Regions from separate parts of the Tsuneonella sp. CC-YZS046 genome, predicted to be linked through region 2. Evidence: riboswitches for the same ligand, from Rfam matches in the RefSeq annotation. Region 2 holds a riboswitch; each other region holds the start of a gene.

Region 1 (5,797 bases), 1.4 Mb from region 2:
GCGGGAAAGGGCGTTGATGGCCGCGCCTCCGGCCCGGAAATTCGCCACCATCTGCGCTGTCACCGAGGCCGGAAAGGCGCTGACCCCCCGCTGTGTGACGCCATGATTGCCGGCGAAGACCACGGCCTGGGCGTGCCGAATGCCGGGCCGTTCGCGCCCCTGCCAGCCCGCGAAGAACAATGCGATCCGCTCGAGCCGGCCGAGCGACCCGGCGGGCTTGGTCAACTGCGCTTGGCGATGCCGCGCCACCGCGATGGCCGCATCGTCCGGCAGGGTCAGATCTGCAAGGGCGGCTTCGAACGCGCCGATGGATGCGAAGCTCATTCGGAGACGAAGCCTTCCGGCGGAGAACGCGTGATGAAATGGCCTTTCACGCCCTCCGGCCAATCCGCAAAGCGGACTTGCCCGAACTCGCTGGCCGCATAATGCGCGGCATAGTCGAGGATAGCACGGGCGGCTTCCTCGTCCGGGGCGAAGCGGCCCAGTACATAGCTGATCTTGCCGGGCGCGCGCAGATGCACGGTGCAGAAATCCCCGCAGGCGAAGAGGCATGGCATGTCCTGGATGGCGATCCCGGCATAGCGCTCGTCGGAAGCCTGCACGGCGCGCAGAGCCTGCGCGAGCAGCGCCCCGCCACGCTGCCCCCGTCCGTCCTCCCGCGCATTTTCCGAAAGGCGGCAGGTGCTGCAGGCCACTATCGCGGGGCGGTCGTCTACACGGCGGAGCATTGCCTGATCTCCCGGCGCAGCAGTTCCTGATATTCCGCCCGGTCATGGCGCATGGCGGCGACCAGATCGCGCAATCTCCGGTTCTCCGCTTCCAATTCGCCGATCCGGTGGCGAAGTTGCGCCATTTCGCTGTCCGATGGCCAGGTCATGCGGTGGCCAATCCGCCCCGCGCGGCCGGCACGCCCAGGGCGACCAGACCATGATAGAGCAGGAACAATCCGAGCAGGATCGCGCCGTTGCGCATGAATTGAGCCAGCACGATGGCCGGATCGAGCGCGGACGCCAGATCCCCCAGGGCGAGGCCGCACAGGGCAATCGCGGCCTTGAACGCGAGAAACGCCACGACATAGGCCGCAGCCAGCCGGGACCACATGGAGCGCAGGCGCAGGCGGGGAAGCAGCAGATAGGCCGCGCCCGCTGAAACGAGCGCCGCGACCGCCAGCGCCAGCCCCCAGGCGACGGTCGTGGAACTGTGGGGATAGCCGAGCAGGCCGAAGCCGACGATCTGGCTGGCGATCCAGGCGAGCGCCATCAGGGCCAGCCCGTCCCGTTCCCGCATATGCAAGGCGGCGAGCGCCGCCAAAGCTGGGAATGGCGTGGCGCAGGCCAGCACATAGGTGGTCGCCGTGCTGGCTGCCGTCAGCAGCGCGATCCAGAGGGCGGATGCGCCCGGCTTCGATGATCCGTCATATCTTGCATACATCGCAGAACCCTTCGACAAAGGACCGCCTCCGCCCCGAGCGGTCGACGCCGTGCAAGGCATGCGACCAGCCCCGCGCGATGCGGTCCGGTTTTGTCGTCATTCGGGTTCACCCCCGTCCGCCCGGCACACCCTGTCCGCGCGAAAGACGACGGCGATAGGCAGGTCTCCTGGCTCGCGGGTCGTCGCCGGTTCGTGCCGCCTTCTCAGGATCGCAAGGATCCCAATGGCGTATGGCACGAGGCTCTCCGCTCACAGTTGCAGGGGCAGCCGGGGTTCTTCATCCCGTTCCCGTTTTAATCCCCGTTTCCGGGGAACCTGTCGCAGCCGCAGGGTTAGACCACGGGCTCGATTGCGTCAATCAAGCGGTCGGCGCGCCCTTCATCCAGATCACGAGCGCAAAACGGGCGGAACCCTCGACCGGCAGGCTGCGATGCGGGGTGAAGCGATCCAGGAACAGGACGGAACCCGCGGGGCAATCCGGGCGGATGCGCGGCATGCCGGCCAGGGAGTCTTCCGCGATCGAGAAGGCCCGGTCCTCCCGATGCGGCAAGGGCGCGTTGCGCCGGCCCGGGACAAGCTCCAGCCCGCCTTCCCCGGGCCCGGTGTCCTTCAGCGGTATCCAGGCGGTGATCCGCACGCCGCCGCAACGCGTGCCATCGTCGCGCGCCACGTCGGAATGCCAATCGTGCAGATGTTCGGGAAAGGCGCGGATGCCGGCCCGCACCCGCACCACCCGGCCATCCAGCGGCCTCCCGGCAAGTCGCGCGGCGGCTAGTGCCAGTTCGGGCGCATCGGCGACCGCTCGCAGGCGCGGCCCGCGATGGGCATCGGTGCAGATCGCGATCCGCAGCAGATTGGCCAGGCTGCGATCCTCCTGCCAGATACGGTCGAGCCGGGTGGCAAGCGGTTCCTCCGGGCAGCTCTTGCCGAACGGCAGGTAGAGCGCCCGCGCCATCCGGTCGACATGTTCGGCAATGTCGGTCTCCGCCTCGCGGATCAGGGGGGGTCGAACAGGGGCACCACCGCATAGCCATCGCGTTCGAACAGCGCCTTGCTCATGATGCGGGTTCCCTCTTTTCGATCCGTTCGAGCGGCACGATCACCGGGGCGCTTCCCGCCGCCTGGACAAGGGCCCTGATGCCATAGACCGCATCCAGCCGTTCGGGCGTGAGGACGTGGGCAGGCGCGCCGTCCGCCACCAGCCTTCCCTTGTCGATCAGCAGCAGCCTGTCGCAATGGCGGGCCGCCATGGTCAGGTCGTGCAGCACGGCGATCACCAGCGCGCCGTGGGCCGCTTCGCGCGCGAGCATTTCCATCACGTCGATCTGATGGCCGGGATCGAGCGAGGCGAGCGGTTCGTCCGCCACCAGGCCGGGCGCCCCGACGGCCAGCGCCCGGGCCAGCATCACCCGTGCCCGCTCCCCGCCCGACAGCTCGATTGCGGAGCGGCGGCGCAGCTCCAGCACGTCGGCGCGCAGCATCGCCTGTTCCACGATGGCCATGTCCCGCGCGGTGATGCGCGAGAGCGGGCCGAGATGGGGAAGGCGGCCCAGCGCCACCAGCCGTTCCACCGAGAGCGGCCAGTGCAGGGTCTGGCCCTGCGGCAGATAGGCGAGCTTCGCGGCGATGTCGCGCCGGGCGATCCGTTCGATCGGCTGGCCGTCGATCAGGATCGCGCCGCCCGCCAGGGGCGTGAGGCCCAGCATCGCGCGCACCAGCGTGGATTTCCCGGCACCGTTGGGGCCGATGATCCCGATCATCTGGCCCGGATCGAGCCTCGCGCTCGCGCCCTTGACCACGCCGCGCCCGCCCAGCGCCACATCCACCGCGTCCAGGGTGATCGTCACCATAGCCGCCGCTCCCGCATCAGGTGGAGGAGGAAGACCGGAACCCCCAGGAAGGCCGTGACGACGCCCAGCTTCAGCTCGTTCACGGAAGGAATGATGCGCACGGCGATATCGGCCAGCGTCAGCAGCACGGCGCCTGCCAGCATGGAAGGCAGCAGCAGGGCGGAGGGGCTGCGGTCGGTGAAGGGGCGTATCAGATGGGGCACGATCAGGCCGACGAAGCCGATCGCGCCCGATACGGCCACTGCGCCGCCCACCCCGATGGCGACGCCGAAGAGGATGCGAAGCCGCGATCTGCCCAGGTCGATGCCCAGCGATCTGGCGCCGTCTTCTCCCAGGCTCAATGCGTCGAGCGTATGGCCGCCGGTGAGCAGCAAGGCGCAACCCACGGCGATGCAGGGCAAGGCGATCCAGATATGCTCGACCGACCTGTTCTCGATCGAACCGAGCAGCCAGGTCATGATTTCCATGGCGGCGAAGGGGTTGGCGGAAAGGTTCAGGGCGAGGCTGATGCCCGCGCCGGCCAGGGTGGACACTGCGATTCCCGCAAGGATCAAGGTGAGCGGGCTTTCCGATCGTCCGGCAAGGCCGAACAGCAGGCCCAGCGCCACCAGCCCGGCGATGATCGACAGGATCGGCAATATGGCGACATGCCATTCGGCCAGCCCGAAATAGAGCGCCATGACCGCGCCCAGCGCCGCTGCATTCGATGCGCCCAGCACGGATGGCTCGGCCAGCGGATTGCGCAGATAGCCCTGCAGGACCGCGCCGGCGAGGCCCAGCATCGCTCCGACCAGAATGCCGATCGCCATGCGGGGCAGGCGCAGGTCGATGACTATCGCTTCCGCTATCCGGTCCCCCTGCCCGGCAAGGGCGCCGAGGATGCAGCCGGGCGACAGCCCCACCGGCCCCAGTGCCAGCGACGAGCAGGCGGCGACGGCCAGCAGGACAAGCAGCAGGGGCACTAGCAGCGGGTGCCGCGCATCAGGGAGTGGAGTGCTGTTCACGATAACCTCGCAATGGATCGGTTGCCCCGTCACGCTTGTGTCCCGGGGTCGTGCTGTTAAGGATCGCGGCCCGATGCCACGGATGAAATCCTTGCTGTCTGCCCGCGCCGCGCTGGCCTTGGCCGTTCTCGCCTGCGGCGCGTTGCTGCTCGCGGCCCTTGCGCGCGGCGCAGGCGGCTCCGGCGGGGAAAGCAGCGGCCCGCGCCGTATCGTTTCGCTCAACCTCTGCTCGGACCAATATCTTCTGGCGGTGGCGGATCGCGGGCAGATCGCGGGTCTCACCCACAATGCGGCAAATCCCGAAATCTCGGCCGCGGCCGGGCAGGTGCGCGGATTGCGAGTGCTCGACCAGTCGGCGGAGGAGATCCTCGCGATCGAGCCGGACCTGCTGGTGGGCATGCCCGCGCGCCGCAGCGCGGTGATGGCGGTGCTGAAGGGCCGAAACTACAGAACGCTCGACATGAAAAGCGCGGAAGATTTCCCGGACATTGCGCGGCAGGTCCGTCTGGTTGCCGGGGCCACCGGCCACCAGGCCCGGGGCGAGGCGCTGGTCGCGCGGATGGAAAGGGAGCTGGCCGCCTTGCCGCGGCCGGGTCAAGGCCGGGTGGCGGCCTATTACCAACGGCGCGGTTTCCTGACGGGAACCGGCACGCTGGTGGATGATCTGATGCGGCGCGCGGGCCTGGTCAATCTGGCCGGCAAGCTCGGCAAACCGGCGCTTTCCCGAATGTCGCTGGAGGAGATGGTGGCCGCGCGGCCCGATTTCATCATCGTGGAGAGCGCGACCGATCGGGTGACAGACCAGGGCACGGAAATGCTGCATCATCCCGCTTTGCGCGACATTCCGCGCCTTCGCCTGCCGCAGGCGTGGACGGTGTGCGGCGGCCCCGCCTATGTGCAGGCCGCGCGCAGCCTTGCGGAGCAGATCGAGACATCCTGAGGCGGCTTCGGCCAAGATCAGAACTCGATCCCGGCCTGCGCCTTGATGCCCGCGCGGAAGGGATGCTTCACCAGCGTCATCTCGGTCACGAGATCGGCCGCCTCGATCAGCGCTTCGGGCGCGTTGCGGCCGGTGATGATGACATGCTTCATCCCGGGGCGCGATCTCACCGCTTCCAGCACTTCGTCCAGCGGCAGGTAGTCATAGCGCAGCACGATATTCAGTTCATCCGCCAGCACCATGTCGTAGGACGGATCGGCGATCATCCGCTTCACTTCCTCCCACGCAGCTTGCGCCACCGCGATGTCGCGCGCGCGATCCTGCGTGTCCCAGGTGAAGCCCTCGCCCATCGGTTTGAACTCGACATTGTTGGGAAAGGCGTCGAACACCACCTTCTCGCCCGTGCTCATCGCCCCCTTCACGAACTGAACTACGCCCACCTTCCGGCCGTGGCCGATGGCCCGCAGCACCATGCCGAGCGCGGCGGTGGTCTTACCCTTGCCCTTGCCGGTGTGGACGATCAGCAGGCCTTTCTCGACTGTCTTGTTCGCCATGATCTTCTCATGGGCGGC
Region 2 (5,797 bases):
CCGCGCCGAGCCGGGCCGCTTCCCGCAACCGGGCCAGCATGGCAAGCTGATGCGCGAGATCAAGCGCCGCCAGCGGCTCGTCCGCGAGGATCCAGTGCGGCTCGCCCGCCAGCACCCGTCCGAACAATGCCCGGGCGCGTTCGCCACCCGACAGCGCCGATACGGGGCGATCAGCGAGGGCGGCGAGATCCAGCGCGGCAAGCGTGCGCTCCACCACCTCTGCCCCGCCCGCTGCCGCGTCGCCATGGGGCAGGCGTCCGAGCGCGACCAGATTGCGCACTGACAGATCCCAGGCAATCGCCCCGTGCTGCGGGAGATAGCCGATGGCCTGCGCCCGGCTCTTGATGGCCATGCCAATCAAGGCGGAACCATCGAGCGTGACGGTACCCGTATCCGGCTTCAGCAAACCCGCGAGGCACGACAGCAAGGTCGATTTTCCCGCCCCATTGGGCCCGCAGATTGCGGTGATCTCGCCACGGCGCAGTTCCGTCGCGACATCATGCAATGCCGGCGTCGTGCCCAGCCGGAGCGAAAGGCCATGCGCCGCCAGCATCAGGCGATCCCCCGGCGCATGCGCAGCAGCAGGAACAGGAAGAAGGGCGAGCCGAGCAAGCTGAGGGCGATGCCGAGCCGCAGTTCGGTGACGAGCGGCAGGATGCGGCAGAGGCTGTCCGCCACCAGCACCAGCAAGGCCCCGGCCAGCGCGCTGGGCAGGATGAGGCTGGACGGGCGCCTGTCGGTCAGCGGACGAACCAGATGCGGGACGATCAGGCCGACGAAGCCGATGATCCCCGCCACCGCCACGCCCGCCCCCACCGTCAGCGCCACCCCCGCGATGAGCCAGGCCTGCAACCGCGGCAGATCGATCCCGAGGGAGCGCGCCGCCGCCTCGCCCAGGGTCAATGCGTCCAGCCCCCTGCCCGCCGCCGCCAGGCAGGCGATGCCCGCTACGGTCAGCGGCGCGGCCAGCCATACTTCCTGCCAGCCCCGGTCCGTCAGCGCCCCCATCAGCCAGGTCACGATCTCGCTCATCGCGAAGGCATTGGGCGCGAAGCTGATGATGAGCGACGTCAAGGTGCCGGAAAGGCTCGCGATCATCAGTCCGGCAAGCGTGAACAGGGCGATGCCGCCCGTGCGCCCGGCAATCGCCGCCAGCAGCGCCATCGCGCCCGCAGCCCCCGCCAGAGCGAAGAGCGGCAAGGCCCAGGGATGGATCGCCAGCCCCAGCGCCAAGCTGACAACCGCGCCCAGCGCCGCGCCGGGGCCGATGCCGAACAGGCCCGGATCGGCCAGCGGATTGCGCAGATAGCCCTGCATCGCGGCGCCGGCCGCGCCCAGTCCGGCCCCCACCGCGATCGCGAGGAGCCCGCGCGGCATGCGCAATTCGAGCAGAATGACGGCGGCATTGGGCGTATCCGCCGGATCGAGCCAGATCCGCCCGGCCAGCAGGGAAAGCGGCAGCACGGCGGCCAGCAGCAGCGCGAGGATCAGGCTGAGCCGGTTCATCCCGCGACCTCCGCCTGAGTCCCACCTGTGGCCATCGCCTGTCTTATCTCGCGCAGCCGTTCGGCGGCGCGGATGATGGTCGGCCCGCCGCAGAAGATGAGGCTGGGATCGAGCACATGGCGGCGCGTATCCGCCAGGCTTTCCAGCGCGGGATGTTGCAGCATCCTGTCCTCGCCGGTGCTGGAATCCCCCGCCGCCAGGATGAGGCGGGGCGGATCGGCCAGCATCTCCTCCAGCGGAAGGTAGTCGGCCTGGCGCAGCCCGCGCGCGGCGCTGTGGCTGGAAAAACCGGTCCGGCGCATGATGTCGGAAATCAGCGCGTCGGGACCGGGCACGATCCCGCCGGACTGCCATACCACCGCGGGAATGGCGGGCGAGCTTGCCGCTGGCGCCGCCCGGGCCAGCGCCCGCTCGATCCCTTGGACCAGCCGTTCTCCCCTTTCCGGATGGCCGGTGAGGCGCGCCAGCCCCCTGATCTGCTCGATGCTTTCCGGGACATCGTGCTCGATGGCGAAGCTCTCCACCCGGATGCCGAAGCGCTCCAGCGCGATCCGGGTCGCCGACGGCATGAAGGTGCCCGCCACCACCACATCGGGCTTGAGCGCGAGGATTTCCTCCACCGTGCCGCCCGTGGCCGGGAAGCGGCGGGCAACGCGCAGATCAATCGAGCTGGAGCGCGGATCATGGCTGTAATGCGAAATGGCAAGGATCTGCGATGGGTCCACCACATCCGCCAGGATCGCGTCGCTGCACGGGTTGAGCGAGACGATAGTGGGGTGCTCCCGCGGCTGCTCCGCCGGCCCGGGGCCAGTGCAGCCCGCCAGGGCGGCCAGCGCCGCCGCGAGAAGCGCCCGCATCGTCACATCTTCAGCCGCGCCCCGATATAGGCCGCACGCCCCTCGGTGTTGTAGCCGGATGCGATCACATAGCGTTCGTTCCAGACGTTCTCGACCCGGCCGAACAGCTCGACATTCTCGCTGACCGCGAAACTGGCCCGCACATCGCCAAGGGCATGGCTTTTCAGCCGGACGGTGTTCGCGGCATTGTCCCATGCCTTGCCCACGATCCGGATGTCGGCGCCGAGCGAAAGGCCGAAACCGCTCGTCCAGTCGATCGAGCCGGTGGCCATGTGCTTGGGCCTGCGCGCAAACTCATTGCCCTCGTTGATGTCGCCCGGCGTGCGGTTCTTCGTATCGGTGTAGCTGTAGACCAGCCCCGCGTAGAGGCCGGGAGCAATGGCAACGCCGCCCTCGACCTCGAAGCCTTCGGCCCGCGCCTTCGCCTGGTTGAAATAGAAGCCGAACGGCCGGGTATCGCAAAGCGGATCGGTGCCGGAGAAGCAGCTGAAGAAGTCGATCAGGTTGCGGGAATCCCGGCGGAACCCGGAGAGCGAGAAATACAGCGGATCGCCGCGCTGGCCGTAGGAGATGCCGGCGTCATAGCCCTTGCTCCGTTCCGGGGCGAGGCCCGGATTGCCGTATTGCGACAGCAGCTGATACAGCGTGGGGGCCTTGAAGCCTTCGCCATAGGAAGCGCGAATGCGCCAGTCCGGGGCAAATTCCAGCACGCCATTGGCCCCGAAGGTCCATTCGTCGCCGAATTCGGAATGATCGTCATAACGGACGCCCGCGGTCAGCGTCAGGGCCTGCCCGTAATAGCCGATCAGCGCATGGCCGCTGCTGGTTTCCGCCTTGCCGCTGTCGGGCGCGTTGGAAAAGCGGGTCCACTCGTGGTCGGCGCCGAAATCCAGCGCGAAATTGCCGGGCAGTTCCACCCGGCCCAGCAATTCGACCCGTTCGGAGCGGCCGTCGATGCTGTAGGGAAAGGACGGATCGTCCCCATCGCGCTGCGTGTCGGATAGGGCGAAACCCGCGTTCAGGGTCAGCCCGCCGGCCTGATAGAGCGCGCCGACCCGGCCGGACCAGACCCGCAGCTTCTCGGTCGCGTCGGTATCGGCGAAGGTATAATCCGGCGGCGGGAAGCCATCGAGATCGACCTTCCCTTCGACATAGCGGGCGCTGCCGGTCAAGGCGAGGGCGTCGGTGAGCTGATAGCTGGCCCGGCCCGCGATATTGTATTGGCGGTATCCATCGTCCTCGGCGCCGCCGGCCGCCGTGGAGAAACCCTGGGAATCGATGAAGCTGGCGGAAATCCCGGCCTCCAGCCGATCGTTCACCACCCCGGCGGCGGCAGTGGCCGTCACCTGCTCCTCCCCGCCATATTCGATGCTGGCGGAAACCCCGTTCTCCAGCCGGGTGGCGATGTTCATCACGCCGCCCATGGCCTGCGAGCCCCATACCACCGAGTTGGGGCCGCGCAGCAGTTCGATGCTCTCCACCGTCCCCGCCGCAAGCTGCGACACGTCGAATTCGCCATTGGCATTGGCCGGATCGTTGAGCCGCACCCCGTCCACCAGCACCAGGGTCTGCCCGGCGGATGCCCCGCGCACGCCCACCAGGGTGAGGCTGCCAAGCCCGCCATTGCGGGTGAAGGTGGTGCCGGGAAGACGGCGCAGGATACGGGTTATATCCGCACCCTGGACGGAAGCGATCTCATCCCTGCCGATGATCGTCACCGGCTGCCCGGTATGGTCGATCGACTGGGGCAGGCCGGTGGCCGTCACCGTGATATCGGGGCGGGAGGAAGTATCCGGAACGGCATCCGAGGGATGGTCCTGCGCCCATGCGGGCTGGGCCATGGAAAGGAATGTCCCGAGAAAATAGAGTGACTTGCGCATTGAACCTCCTGCCTTGAACGAAACGTCGTTCCTGGCGAGAGGCTGGCGCATGTCAGACGCCATCCCGGATCGCTGCCATCGGTACACCCCGCCCGGCGGCTTGAACGACCATCGACGGGCAGGTCTCCTGGCTCCCGGATCATCGCGCCGAGACAGCCTTCCCAACCCTGAGGCCAGTGGCATTGGAGGCAAGGCGCTCCCCGGTCACAGTTGCGGGGGCAGCGCAGGAATCAGGCCTGCTTCCCTCTTAGGCCCGCCGAAGCGGACACCCGTGACATGCCCCGGCCCATATGCGCGCCGGGCAGCCGGTGCAAGAGCCGCATCATTAAGGCTTTTCGAGAGAGCTGTGCCGCTTCGGCACGGATCGAAATTACGGAGTGCTTCCGCTTCCGTCCCGGATTACGCGCCGAGGCGCGCCGTTCAGCGCAGATATGTATCCAGGGAATCGCGTGACAATTTCTGCTTCCATCCAAGACGAACGCCCCGGGGAATTTCGTGCCCGCTTCTCGCGGCGCGCGCGCCCTGCGGCCGCGCGCCAGCGGGTGAAGCATCGCGGCCGGCGTCTTGTCGCGCTGGCCGTGGCGGTGGCCGTCCCGGCCTTCGCCGCGCCGGGCGACTGGGCATTGCTGCAGGACGAAACCACCGCGGCGGCTGCCGCGATGCCCTTTGAAAAAGCCGGTGAAAGTTTCCCCGGCTCCGCCTTCTATTATCTGGCGGAAGATTCCCAGGCCCCGCTTCCGCAATTGCGCGATCCGCTGGCGCCCGGCGCGCATTGGGACAATGAAAATATCGACGCGCGCAGCCAGCAGGCAATCGCCGGCCCGGCCGCCATGCCGCTCGTCCCGCGCGGCACCGCCACCGATCAGGAGCGCGCCCTGCACTGCCTGACGCAGGCGATCTATTACGAAGCCGCCAGCGAATCCGACCCCGGGCAAAGAGCGGTGGCGCAGGTGGTGCTGAACCGCGTGGCCCATCCCGCCTATCCCGACACGGTCTGCGGCGTGGTGTATCAGGGCTCCACCCGCAAGACCGGCTGCCAGTTCACCTTCACCTGCGACGGCGCCCTGGCGCGGACTCCTTCCCGCTTCGGCTGGGATCGCGCGCGGGCCGTCGCGCAAGCCGCCCTTTCCGGTTCGGTCTATGCGCCGATCGGGCTGGCGACCCATTACCACACCATCGCCGTCCATCCCTACTGGGCCGACAGCCTGACCCAGGTGGGCATCATCGGGGCGCATATCTTCTACCGCTTCGGCGGCGCGGCGGGCCGGCCCGCCGCATTCCGCAACGTCTATTTCGGCGCCGAACCCGCGGCATCCGCATTGCTGCGCCCTGACGCTGCCGATGTGCCCGCTCCCGATCCGGCCGCATTTGCGCAGGCCGCATCCACCGCCGTCGTATCCAGGGAAAGCATTTCCAATCAATCCATTGCGCCGGACTATACAGAAGCAGTCCGAAGCCGTGGCGGCGAGAATCTCTACGCCGGATCGAACCTGCCCACTGCCGGAAGCGTCCGGCCCGAATATGCGCGCAGCGGCGAATGGATCGTAAAGCCGT
Region 3 (5,797 bases), 1.4 Mb from region 2:
GTGCCACAGCGCGAGGCGGCTCCAGTCGGGCGTATCGGCCAGCCCGTCCTCATCGGTCAGGAACGGGTTGGGGAAATAGATGCTGAGGGTGGATTCCCCCTTGCCGTTCTCCACCCGCAGCGACCAGGTGACGGGATCGCCATGCTTGTCCATTCCGCGCACCAGCTCGCATTTGCCGGGGCGGCGGTGGGCCACGATTTCCGGCTCCGCCCTGGATTCCCCGATGCAGAGGTGGAAATGGCCGCCCCGGCCCCAATGGACCGTGAAATAGCCGTCGCCGACATTGATGGATTTCGGCGGTCCCGGGCAACGCAGCTCATAGGCTCCGCCCTGGATCATCGGGCCGAAGGTCAGTTCGGCCCAGTGGTTTTCGAACAGGTCGCGGAACAGGGTTTCGAGGAAATCCTCGTCCAGCGGGAGCGCCCAGATTTCGGTCTTCAGCCTGCCGTCCTCGTGCCGTTCCTCGATCTTCGCGATCTTGGCCATCATGTTTCTCCTTGGAAAAAACAGGGCGGCGCCAGTTTCAGCGCCGCCCTGCCGAAGACATTCAGAAGCTCTGCCGGATTCCTGCGTAGAAACTCAGCCCCGCCGTGCCGTAACCGGCTTCGGTTTGGTATTTTTCATCGAGGAGATTTTCGATGCGGCCCGTAAGTTCGGTTTTCTCGAAAAGATTCAACCGCCCGGCGAGCGTTATCACGACAGGATTGTCCAGCTTCACTATCTGCGAAGGGAATGTGCTGAAGTCGGTGTCGAGCGTGTCGCTCCAATAGCTGGCCGTGAGGTTCAGATTGGCGCGCTCGTTGAGGAAGGTGTAATTCATATTGCCCGAGATGTAGTGCCGGGGGCGATTTTGCAGCCGTTCACCTGTCGCGGCCCTCACCTGGTTGTTGGTGTAGGCCACCCGAACGCTGAGCGCTTCGTTCGGATTCCAGGCGAGCGAGGCTTCGACGCCCTTCGATCGCGTCCTTCCTGGAACGTTGAAATAATTGGGTTCCGGGTCGCCGAAGCCGATGAAGTTGATCTTGTTCCTGGTGTCGATCTGGAAATAGACGACTTCGAGCTGCAGCGTATCGTCGGCGAGCTTCTGCTCGATGCCGAGATCCCAGCTCTTGCTGGTCTCGGGTTTGAGGTTGATGTTGCCGAACAGCGGATCGCCGCAGCAGCGGCCATATAGCTCGAACAGGCTGGGCGCCCTGAAACCTGTCGAATAGCTGCCCTTCAGCTTCGTTCCGGTGGCGGCGATATTGTAGGCAGCCGTGCCGCGATAGGTATCGAATGTCCCGAATGTCTCATGGTCGTCGATGCGAACACCCGCCGACAGATACAGCGATTCGAACAGGCCCAGCTGATAAAGCGCGTAGAACCCGTTGTTCCTCACGGAAATGCGATCGGAAACCGCGTCGCTCCGCATGCGATCGTTCTTGGTTTCAGCGCCGAAGACGAGCACGTTGTCGGCGTCGATGGCATAGGAGCCCTGGAAGTCGAACTTGGTTCGGTCGCCGTAGTAGAAATAGGAATCGGCCCCGTTATCGAAGCCTTCCCGCTCGTTACGGGCATAGGAAGCACCGAACTCGCCCCGCAGCGCCCCATCCAGCAGGCTGAAGCCGGTGGAAAGACGCCCCGAATATTGGAGGAAGTCATCGCCGACGTCGGGGTCGTCGCAGTATGGGCCGCCGCAGGCGTCATAATTCAACGTGCCTTCGGCGTAGCGATAGACCGCCTTTGCATACCAATCGTCCGAAAATTGATAGTCGAAACGGCCGCTGCTGGAGAAATTCTTGTATTTTTCGCCTTCGGAATTGCCGGGAAGGTTTTCGTCGGCGGCGGAGAAGCCGTCGGTGTGCAGATATTGCAAGTCGACCGAGTAACCGAAGCGATCATTCGCCAGGCCGCCCCGGATCTGACCGCCCAGCAGATAGGTGCCGTAGCTGCCGCCTTCGCCGAATATCGAACCTGTCAGGGGGCCTGAGCCGCGCTTCGAGACGATATTGATGACGCCCCCGATCGCTTCGCTGCCGTACAGCACGCTCTGAGAGCCGCGCAGCACTTCGATGCGTTCGATGTTGGTGGCGAGAAGCTGGGAGAAATCGAAGGCCGTCTGGCTGCGGCTGGGATCGGAAACCTCGACGCCATCGATCAGGACGAATGTGCCTTCAGGATTCTGGCCGCGCAATTTCAGGCTGGAATCGGTTCCGCGCGCACCGAACTGGGCAACGGAAAGGCCGGGCGTCGTTTGCAAGGCGTCCAGCACGAAACGAGTCTGCCGGTTTTCAAGCTCCTTCGCGGTGATCACCGTGATGGAGGAACCGATCTTGCCGATGTCCGTCGGAACACGGGTCGCGGTGACCACTATGTCGCTGCCATCCGGTTCGGCATTGCCGGCGGAGGCGGCGCTGTCTGTGGCCGTGTCCGCCAGCGCGGGCGTGGCGGTCGCCATGGCCGACAATGAGACGAGATAGATTATTTTCTTCATGGGTTAACCCCCCTGGCGCCAGAGCAACTGGCGGCGGGGGCGAACCGGCGCGTTCGCGATCAGGCCGGTGCGGGCACCAGCCAGGCGAACGAACGGCCGGCCAGCGCAGGCGGGCGGGCGCATATCGCCCACGCAGCGCATGACCGTGCGGCCCCAGCCGCATTGGTTCGTCGCTCAGACGGAGGTTTACCGTGCCATGGCCATCCCCTGGACCGCGGCAAGAGCGACCATGCGCCGGCAGGTCTCCTGGCTCGCGGGTCATAGCTTGATGCACGGCCTTCCCAAGCCCGCATGTTTCAGCAACCGGCCCAGTGGCTGTTTCCCCGCCCCTTATCGTTGGGGGGAAACGATGTGCATCGCGCTCGCCGCTTACAGTTGCAGGGACAGCCTCGGATTCGGATCGGCCGAAAAGCCTTTCCTCACCGCGTTCCCGAATTAAGCCCTCTCGGGCACCGGCGCGATCATGAAAGCGGGCAAGCCCGCCTTCGCAGGCGCACATAAGCCAAATTCAAAAGGAAGCCAATCCTTCATTGCAATGCATCCATCTCTCGCCAGCGCTGGACGATTTCAGACGCATCCGGCCGGCTTCGCCGCGCCTGCTCAACAGGCGGGCCAGTGCTGTCAGGGGCTATCGGGGCCGGTGGCGCGGATGTTGAAGTCGGAAACTATTTTCCAATCCGCCGTTCCAATTTTCTGCCAGACGGTCTGGTTCTTCCCGACGATCGTGGCCGGTTGGCCGTTGGCCTGGGTGTAGGTGTTGGCGAAATCGCCGGTTGTGACCGCAAGGTCGCCACTTTCGGAAATCCATGCCTGGCTTGAGGTCATGTCATAAGCGAATGCGCTATCGTTCAGCATGATTTTGAAGGCCTTGCCTATCGCGTCAAGGCCGACCAGCGGGTCGGAGCCTGGCACGACCAGCGTCGCATCCGGCGCATACCGGCTGATCGCCTCGTCCACGTTCCGCGCGCTCATGGCGGCAAGTTGCTCCTGCTCGGCCTGGCGGACCGCGCTCAGAGTCACGCTGGGGCTGTTCGCACCCGCCCCGGCTTCGTCGGCCTTTTTGTCCGAGCAGGAACCGAGCAGCACCAGCAATGCGACGAGGAAAATAGAGGCACGAGTCATGACAAACCTCTGAAAGCTGTCGCCAGCTTACCACAGGAATGCGACCGATGCAGCCATCTGTGCCGGGCGAGCGAATCCCGGGCTGGCCGCCAATCTTCCAGCCCCGATCTTCCGGCGCTGCCAGTGTAACCGAATTGTCACGGCTCTTTCATCAACCCATCACATGCTTGCTGCAGGGGCGCCCTCGAAGACGCGTAAAATCGCCAAACGAGGGAAATCGACATGACCTATTCGCGTGCCTGCCGCCGCCGCATTCTGCTTGCCGCCGCACTTGCCGGCGGCTCCATGCTGGCGACCCCAGCCCTGGCCGGAGAAGTCGCCGGTTCGGTCATGGATTCGTCCGGCACCATGGCGCTCAATTCCGCGCAATTGCGGATCGTCGAACTCAACCGCGTGACGGTCGCCGCTCGCGACGGCAGCTTTCGCTTCGTGGATGTTCCAGCCGGCAGCTATACGCTGGAAGCGCAGTATATCAGCGCGGACACGGTGCAGCAGACGATCGAGGTGCCGGTCAGTGGCGTAGTCACCGCGAATCTCGCGCTGGGCGGCGAAACCGCCAGCCAGATCCTGGTGCTGGGCCAGCAAGCCAACCTCGCCAGTTCCCTCTCGCGCCAGCGCTCGGCCGATGGCGTCGAAAGCGTGCTGACGCGCGATGGCGTAGGCCAGTTTCCCGATCAGAACGTGGCCGAATCGCTGCGCCGCCTGCCTGGCCTCAATATCCTCAACGACCAGGGCGAAGGCCGCTTCGTTTCGGTTCGCGGCCTCGACCCGGAACTCAACGCGGCTTCGATCAACGGCACGCGCATTCCCGCACCGGAAAGCGATGTCCGGTCCGTGGCGCTCGACGTGATCCCGGCCGAGTTGATCGAATCGATCGAGGTCAAGAAATCGCTGACCCCGGATATGGATGGAGACACCATCGGCGCGTCGATCGAGATCAACACCACCAGCGCTTTCGATCGCAAGAAGGATCTGCTCTCGATCAAGCTCGAAGGCAGCTACAATGATTATTCCGAAGAGCTGACCCCCAAGGGCAGCCTGGATTTCTCGAAGAAGCTGAGCGACAATTTCGGCATTGCGGGCGGCTTCAGCTACTACAAGCGCAAGTTCGAAAGCGACAATATCGAGGCGGCGGACTGGGACGAGGTGGACGGCGCGGTCTTCGCCCGCGAGTTGCAGTATCGCGATTACGACGTGGCGCGCGAGCGCATCGGCGGCTCGCTGAGCTTCGACTGGCGCCCTTCCGACACCACCAAGCTCTATGCCCGCGGCCTTTACAGCCAGTTCGAGGATCAGGAATTCCGCGGCGACGTGATCTTCATCCTGGACGAGGACGAGATCGATCCGCGAGCGGGCAACGCCACTTCCGCATCCTTCGTGGATGAGGACGGCCGGATCGAAGTCCGCCGCCGGATGAAGGATCGCTTCGAACGCCAGCGGATCAAATCGGTGACCGTTGGCGGCGAAACCGAGGCAGGCCCCTGGAAGGCGACCTATTCCGGCTCGTGGTCGGAATCGAGCGAACGCGAGAACGGATCGATCGACCCGACCCGTTTTCGCGCCCGGTTCAATGACGATGGCGTCGGCCTCGATTTCGATTATTCGAACTCTCGCAAGCCGCTCTATTCCATCACCAGCGGCGCGGACCTGTTCCTCGATCCGTCGGAATACGGCTTCAACGAGCTGGAACGCACCACGCTTTCCAACTCGAAGGACCGCGAATATGTAGCGAAGGGCGACCTTTCGCGCGAATTCGCCACCGCGGGCGGCAGCTTCACCATTCAGGCGGGCGGCAAGGCTCGCTGGCGCAAGAAGTCATACGATCTCCAGGCGGACGTATATGACGATTACGACGGGGATTATTCCCTGGCCGACGTGCTGGGCAAGCAGACCTATCGTATCACGGATATTCTGCCGTTGCCGAGCCATCATGCCCCGACCGACTTCTTCTATGCCAATCAGGGCAATTTCGTCCTCAATCCGATCGACACCGCGATCAATTCGAATTCTTCCGACTATGCGGTGAAGGAAGACATCGTCGCGGGCTATCTGCTTGGCCGCTGGGACAGCGCGCAGTTGCGGATAATCGGCGGTGTCCGGATGGAGCGCACCAAGAACGACATCCGCGCGAAACTGACCCAATTCGTCGAGGAAGGCGAGGAATATGAAGGCGTGGAGCTGGATGAGGATACGGTGTTCGTA

The links. Region 2 has a riboswitch for cobalamin ahead of U8326_RS07695 (TonB-dependent receptor plug domain-containing protein). Riboswitches for the same ligand answer to the same signal wherever they lie in the genome.
Region 1: it holds a riboswitch for cobalamin, as region 2 does, so the genes downstream of both, U8326_RS14685 (hypothetical protein) here and U8326_RS07695 (TonB-dependent receptor plug domain-containing protein) in region 2, are expected to answer to the same signal.
Region 3: it holds a riboswitch for cobalamin, as region 2 does, so the genes downstream of both, U8326_RS14745 (TonB-dependent receptor plug domain-containing protein) here and U8326_RS07695 (TonB-dependent receptor plug domain-containing protein) in region 2, are expected to answer to the same signal.

Annotation. Positions count from the first base shown of each region.
Region 1 is NZ_CP141590.1:2,985,548-2,991,344, forward strand. Features, by position in the region: gene cobT (nicotinate-nucleotide--dimethylbenzimidazole phosphoribosyltransferase) at 1-324, opposite strand, end outside; gene U8326_RS14675 (DUF1636 domain-containing protein) at 321-728, opposite strand; gene U8326_RS14680 (hypothetical protein) at 713-877, opposite strand; gene U8326_RS14685 (hypothetical protein) at 874-1,431, opposite strand; cobalamin riboswitch at 1,571-1,765, opposite strand; gene U8326_RS14690 (phytanoyl-CoA dioxygenase family protein) at 1,790-2,386, opposite strand; gene U8326_RS14695 (ABC transporter ATP-binding protein) at 2,487-3,281, opposite strand; gene U8326_RS14700 (iron ABC transporter permease) at 3,275-4,249, opposite strand; gene U8326_RS14705 (ABC transporter substrate-binding protein) at 4,359-5,225, shown strand; gene cobO (cob(I)yrinic acid a,c-diamide adenosyltransferase) at 5,243-5,797, opposite strand, start outside.
Region 2 is NZ_CP141590.1:1,564,934-1,570,730, forward strand. Features, by position in the region: gene U8326_RS07680 (ABC transporter ATP-binding protein) at 1-553, opposite strand, end outside; gene U8326_RS07685 (iron ABC transporter permease) at 553-1,506, opposite strand; gene U8326_RS07690 (ABC transporter substrate-binding protein) at 1,503-2,363, opposite strand; gene U8326_RS07695 (TonB-dependent receptor plug domain-containing protein) at 2,366-4,243, opposite strand; cobalamin riboswitch at 4,343-4,531, opposite strand; gene U8326_RS07700 (cell wall hydrolase) at 4,693-5,797, shown strand, end outside.
Region 3 is NZ_CP141590.1:2,998,916-3,004,712, forward strand. Features, by position in the region: gene U8326_RS14740 (DUF7676 family protein) at 1-489, opposite strand, end outside; gene U8326_RS14745 (TonB-dependent receptor plug domain-containing protein) at 548-2,473, opposite strand; cobalamin riboswitch at 2,692-2,945, opposite strand; gene U8326_RS14750 (YybH family protein) at 3,095-3,595, opposite strand; gene U8326_RS14755 (TonB-dependent receptor) at 3,818-5,797, shown strand, end outside.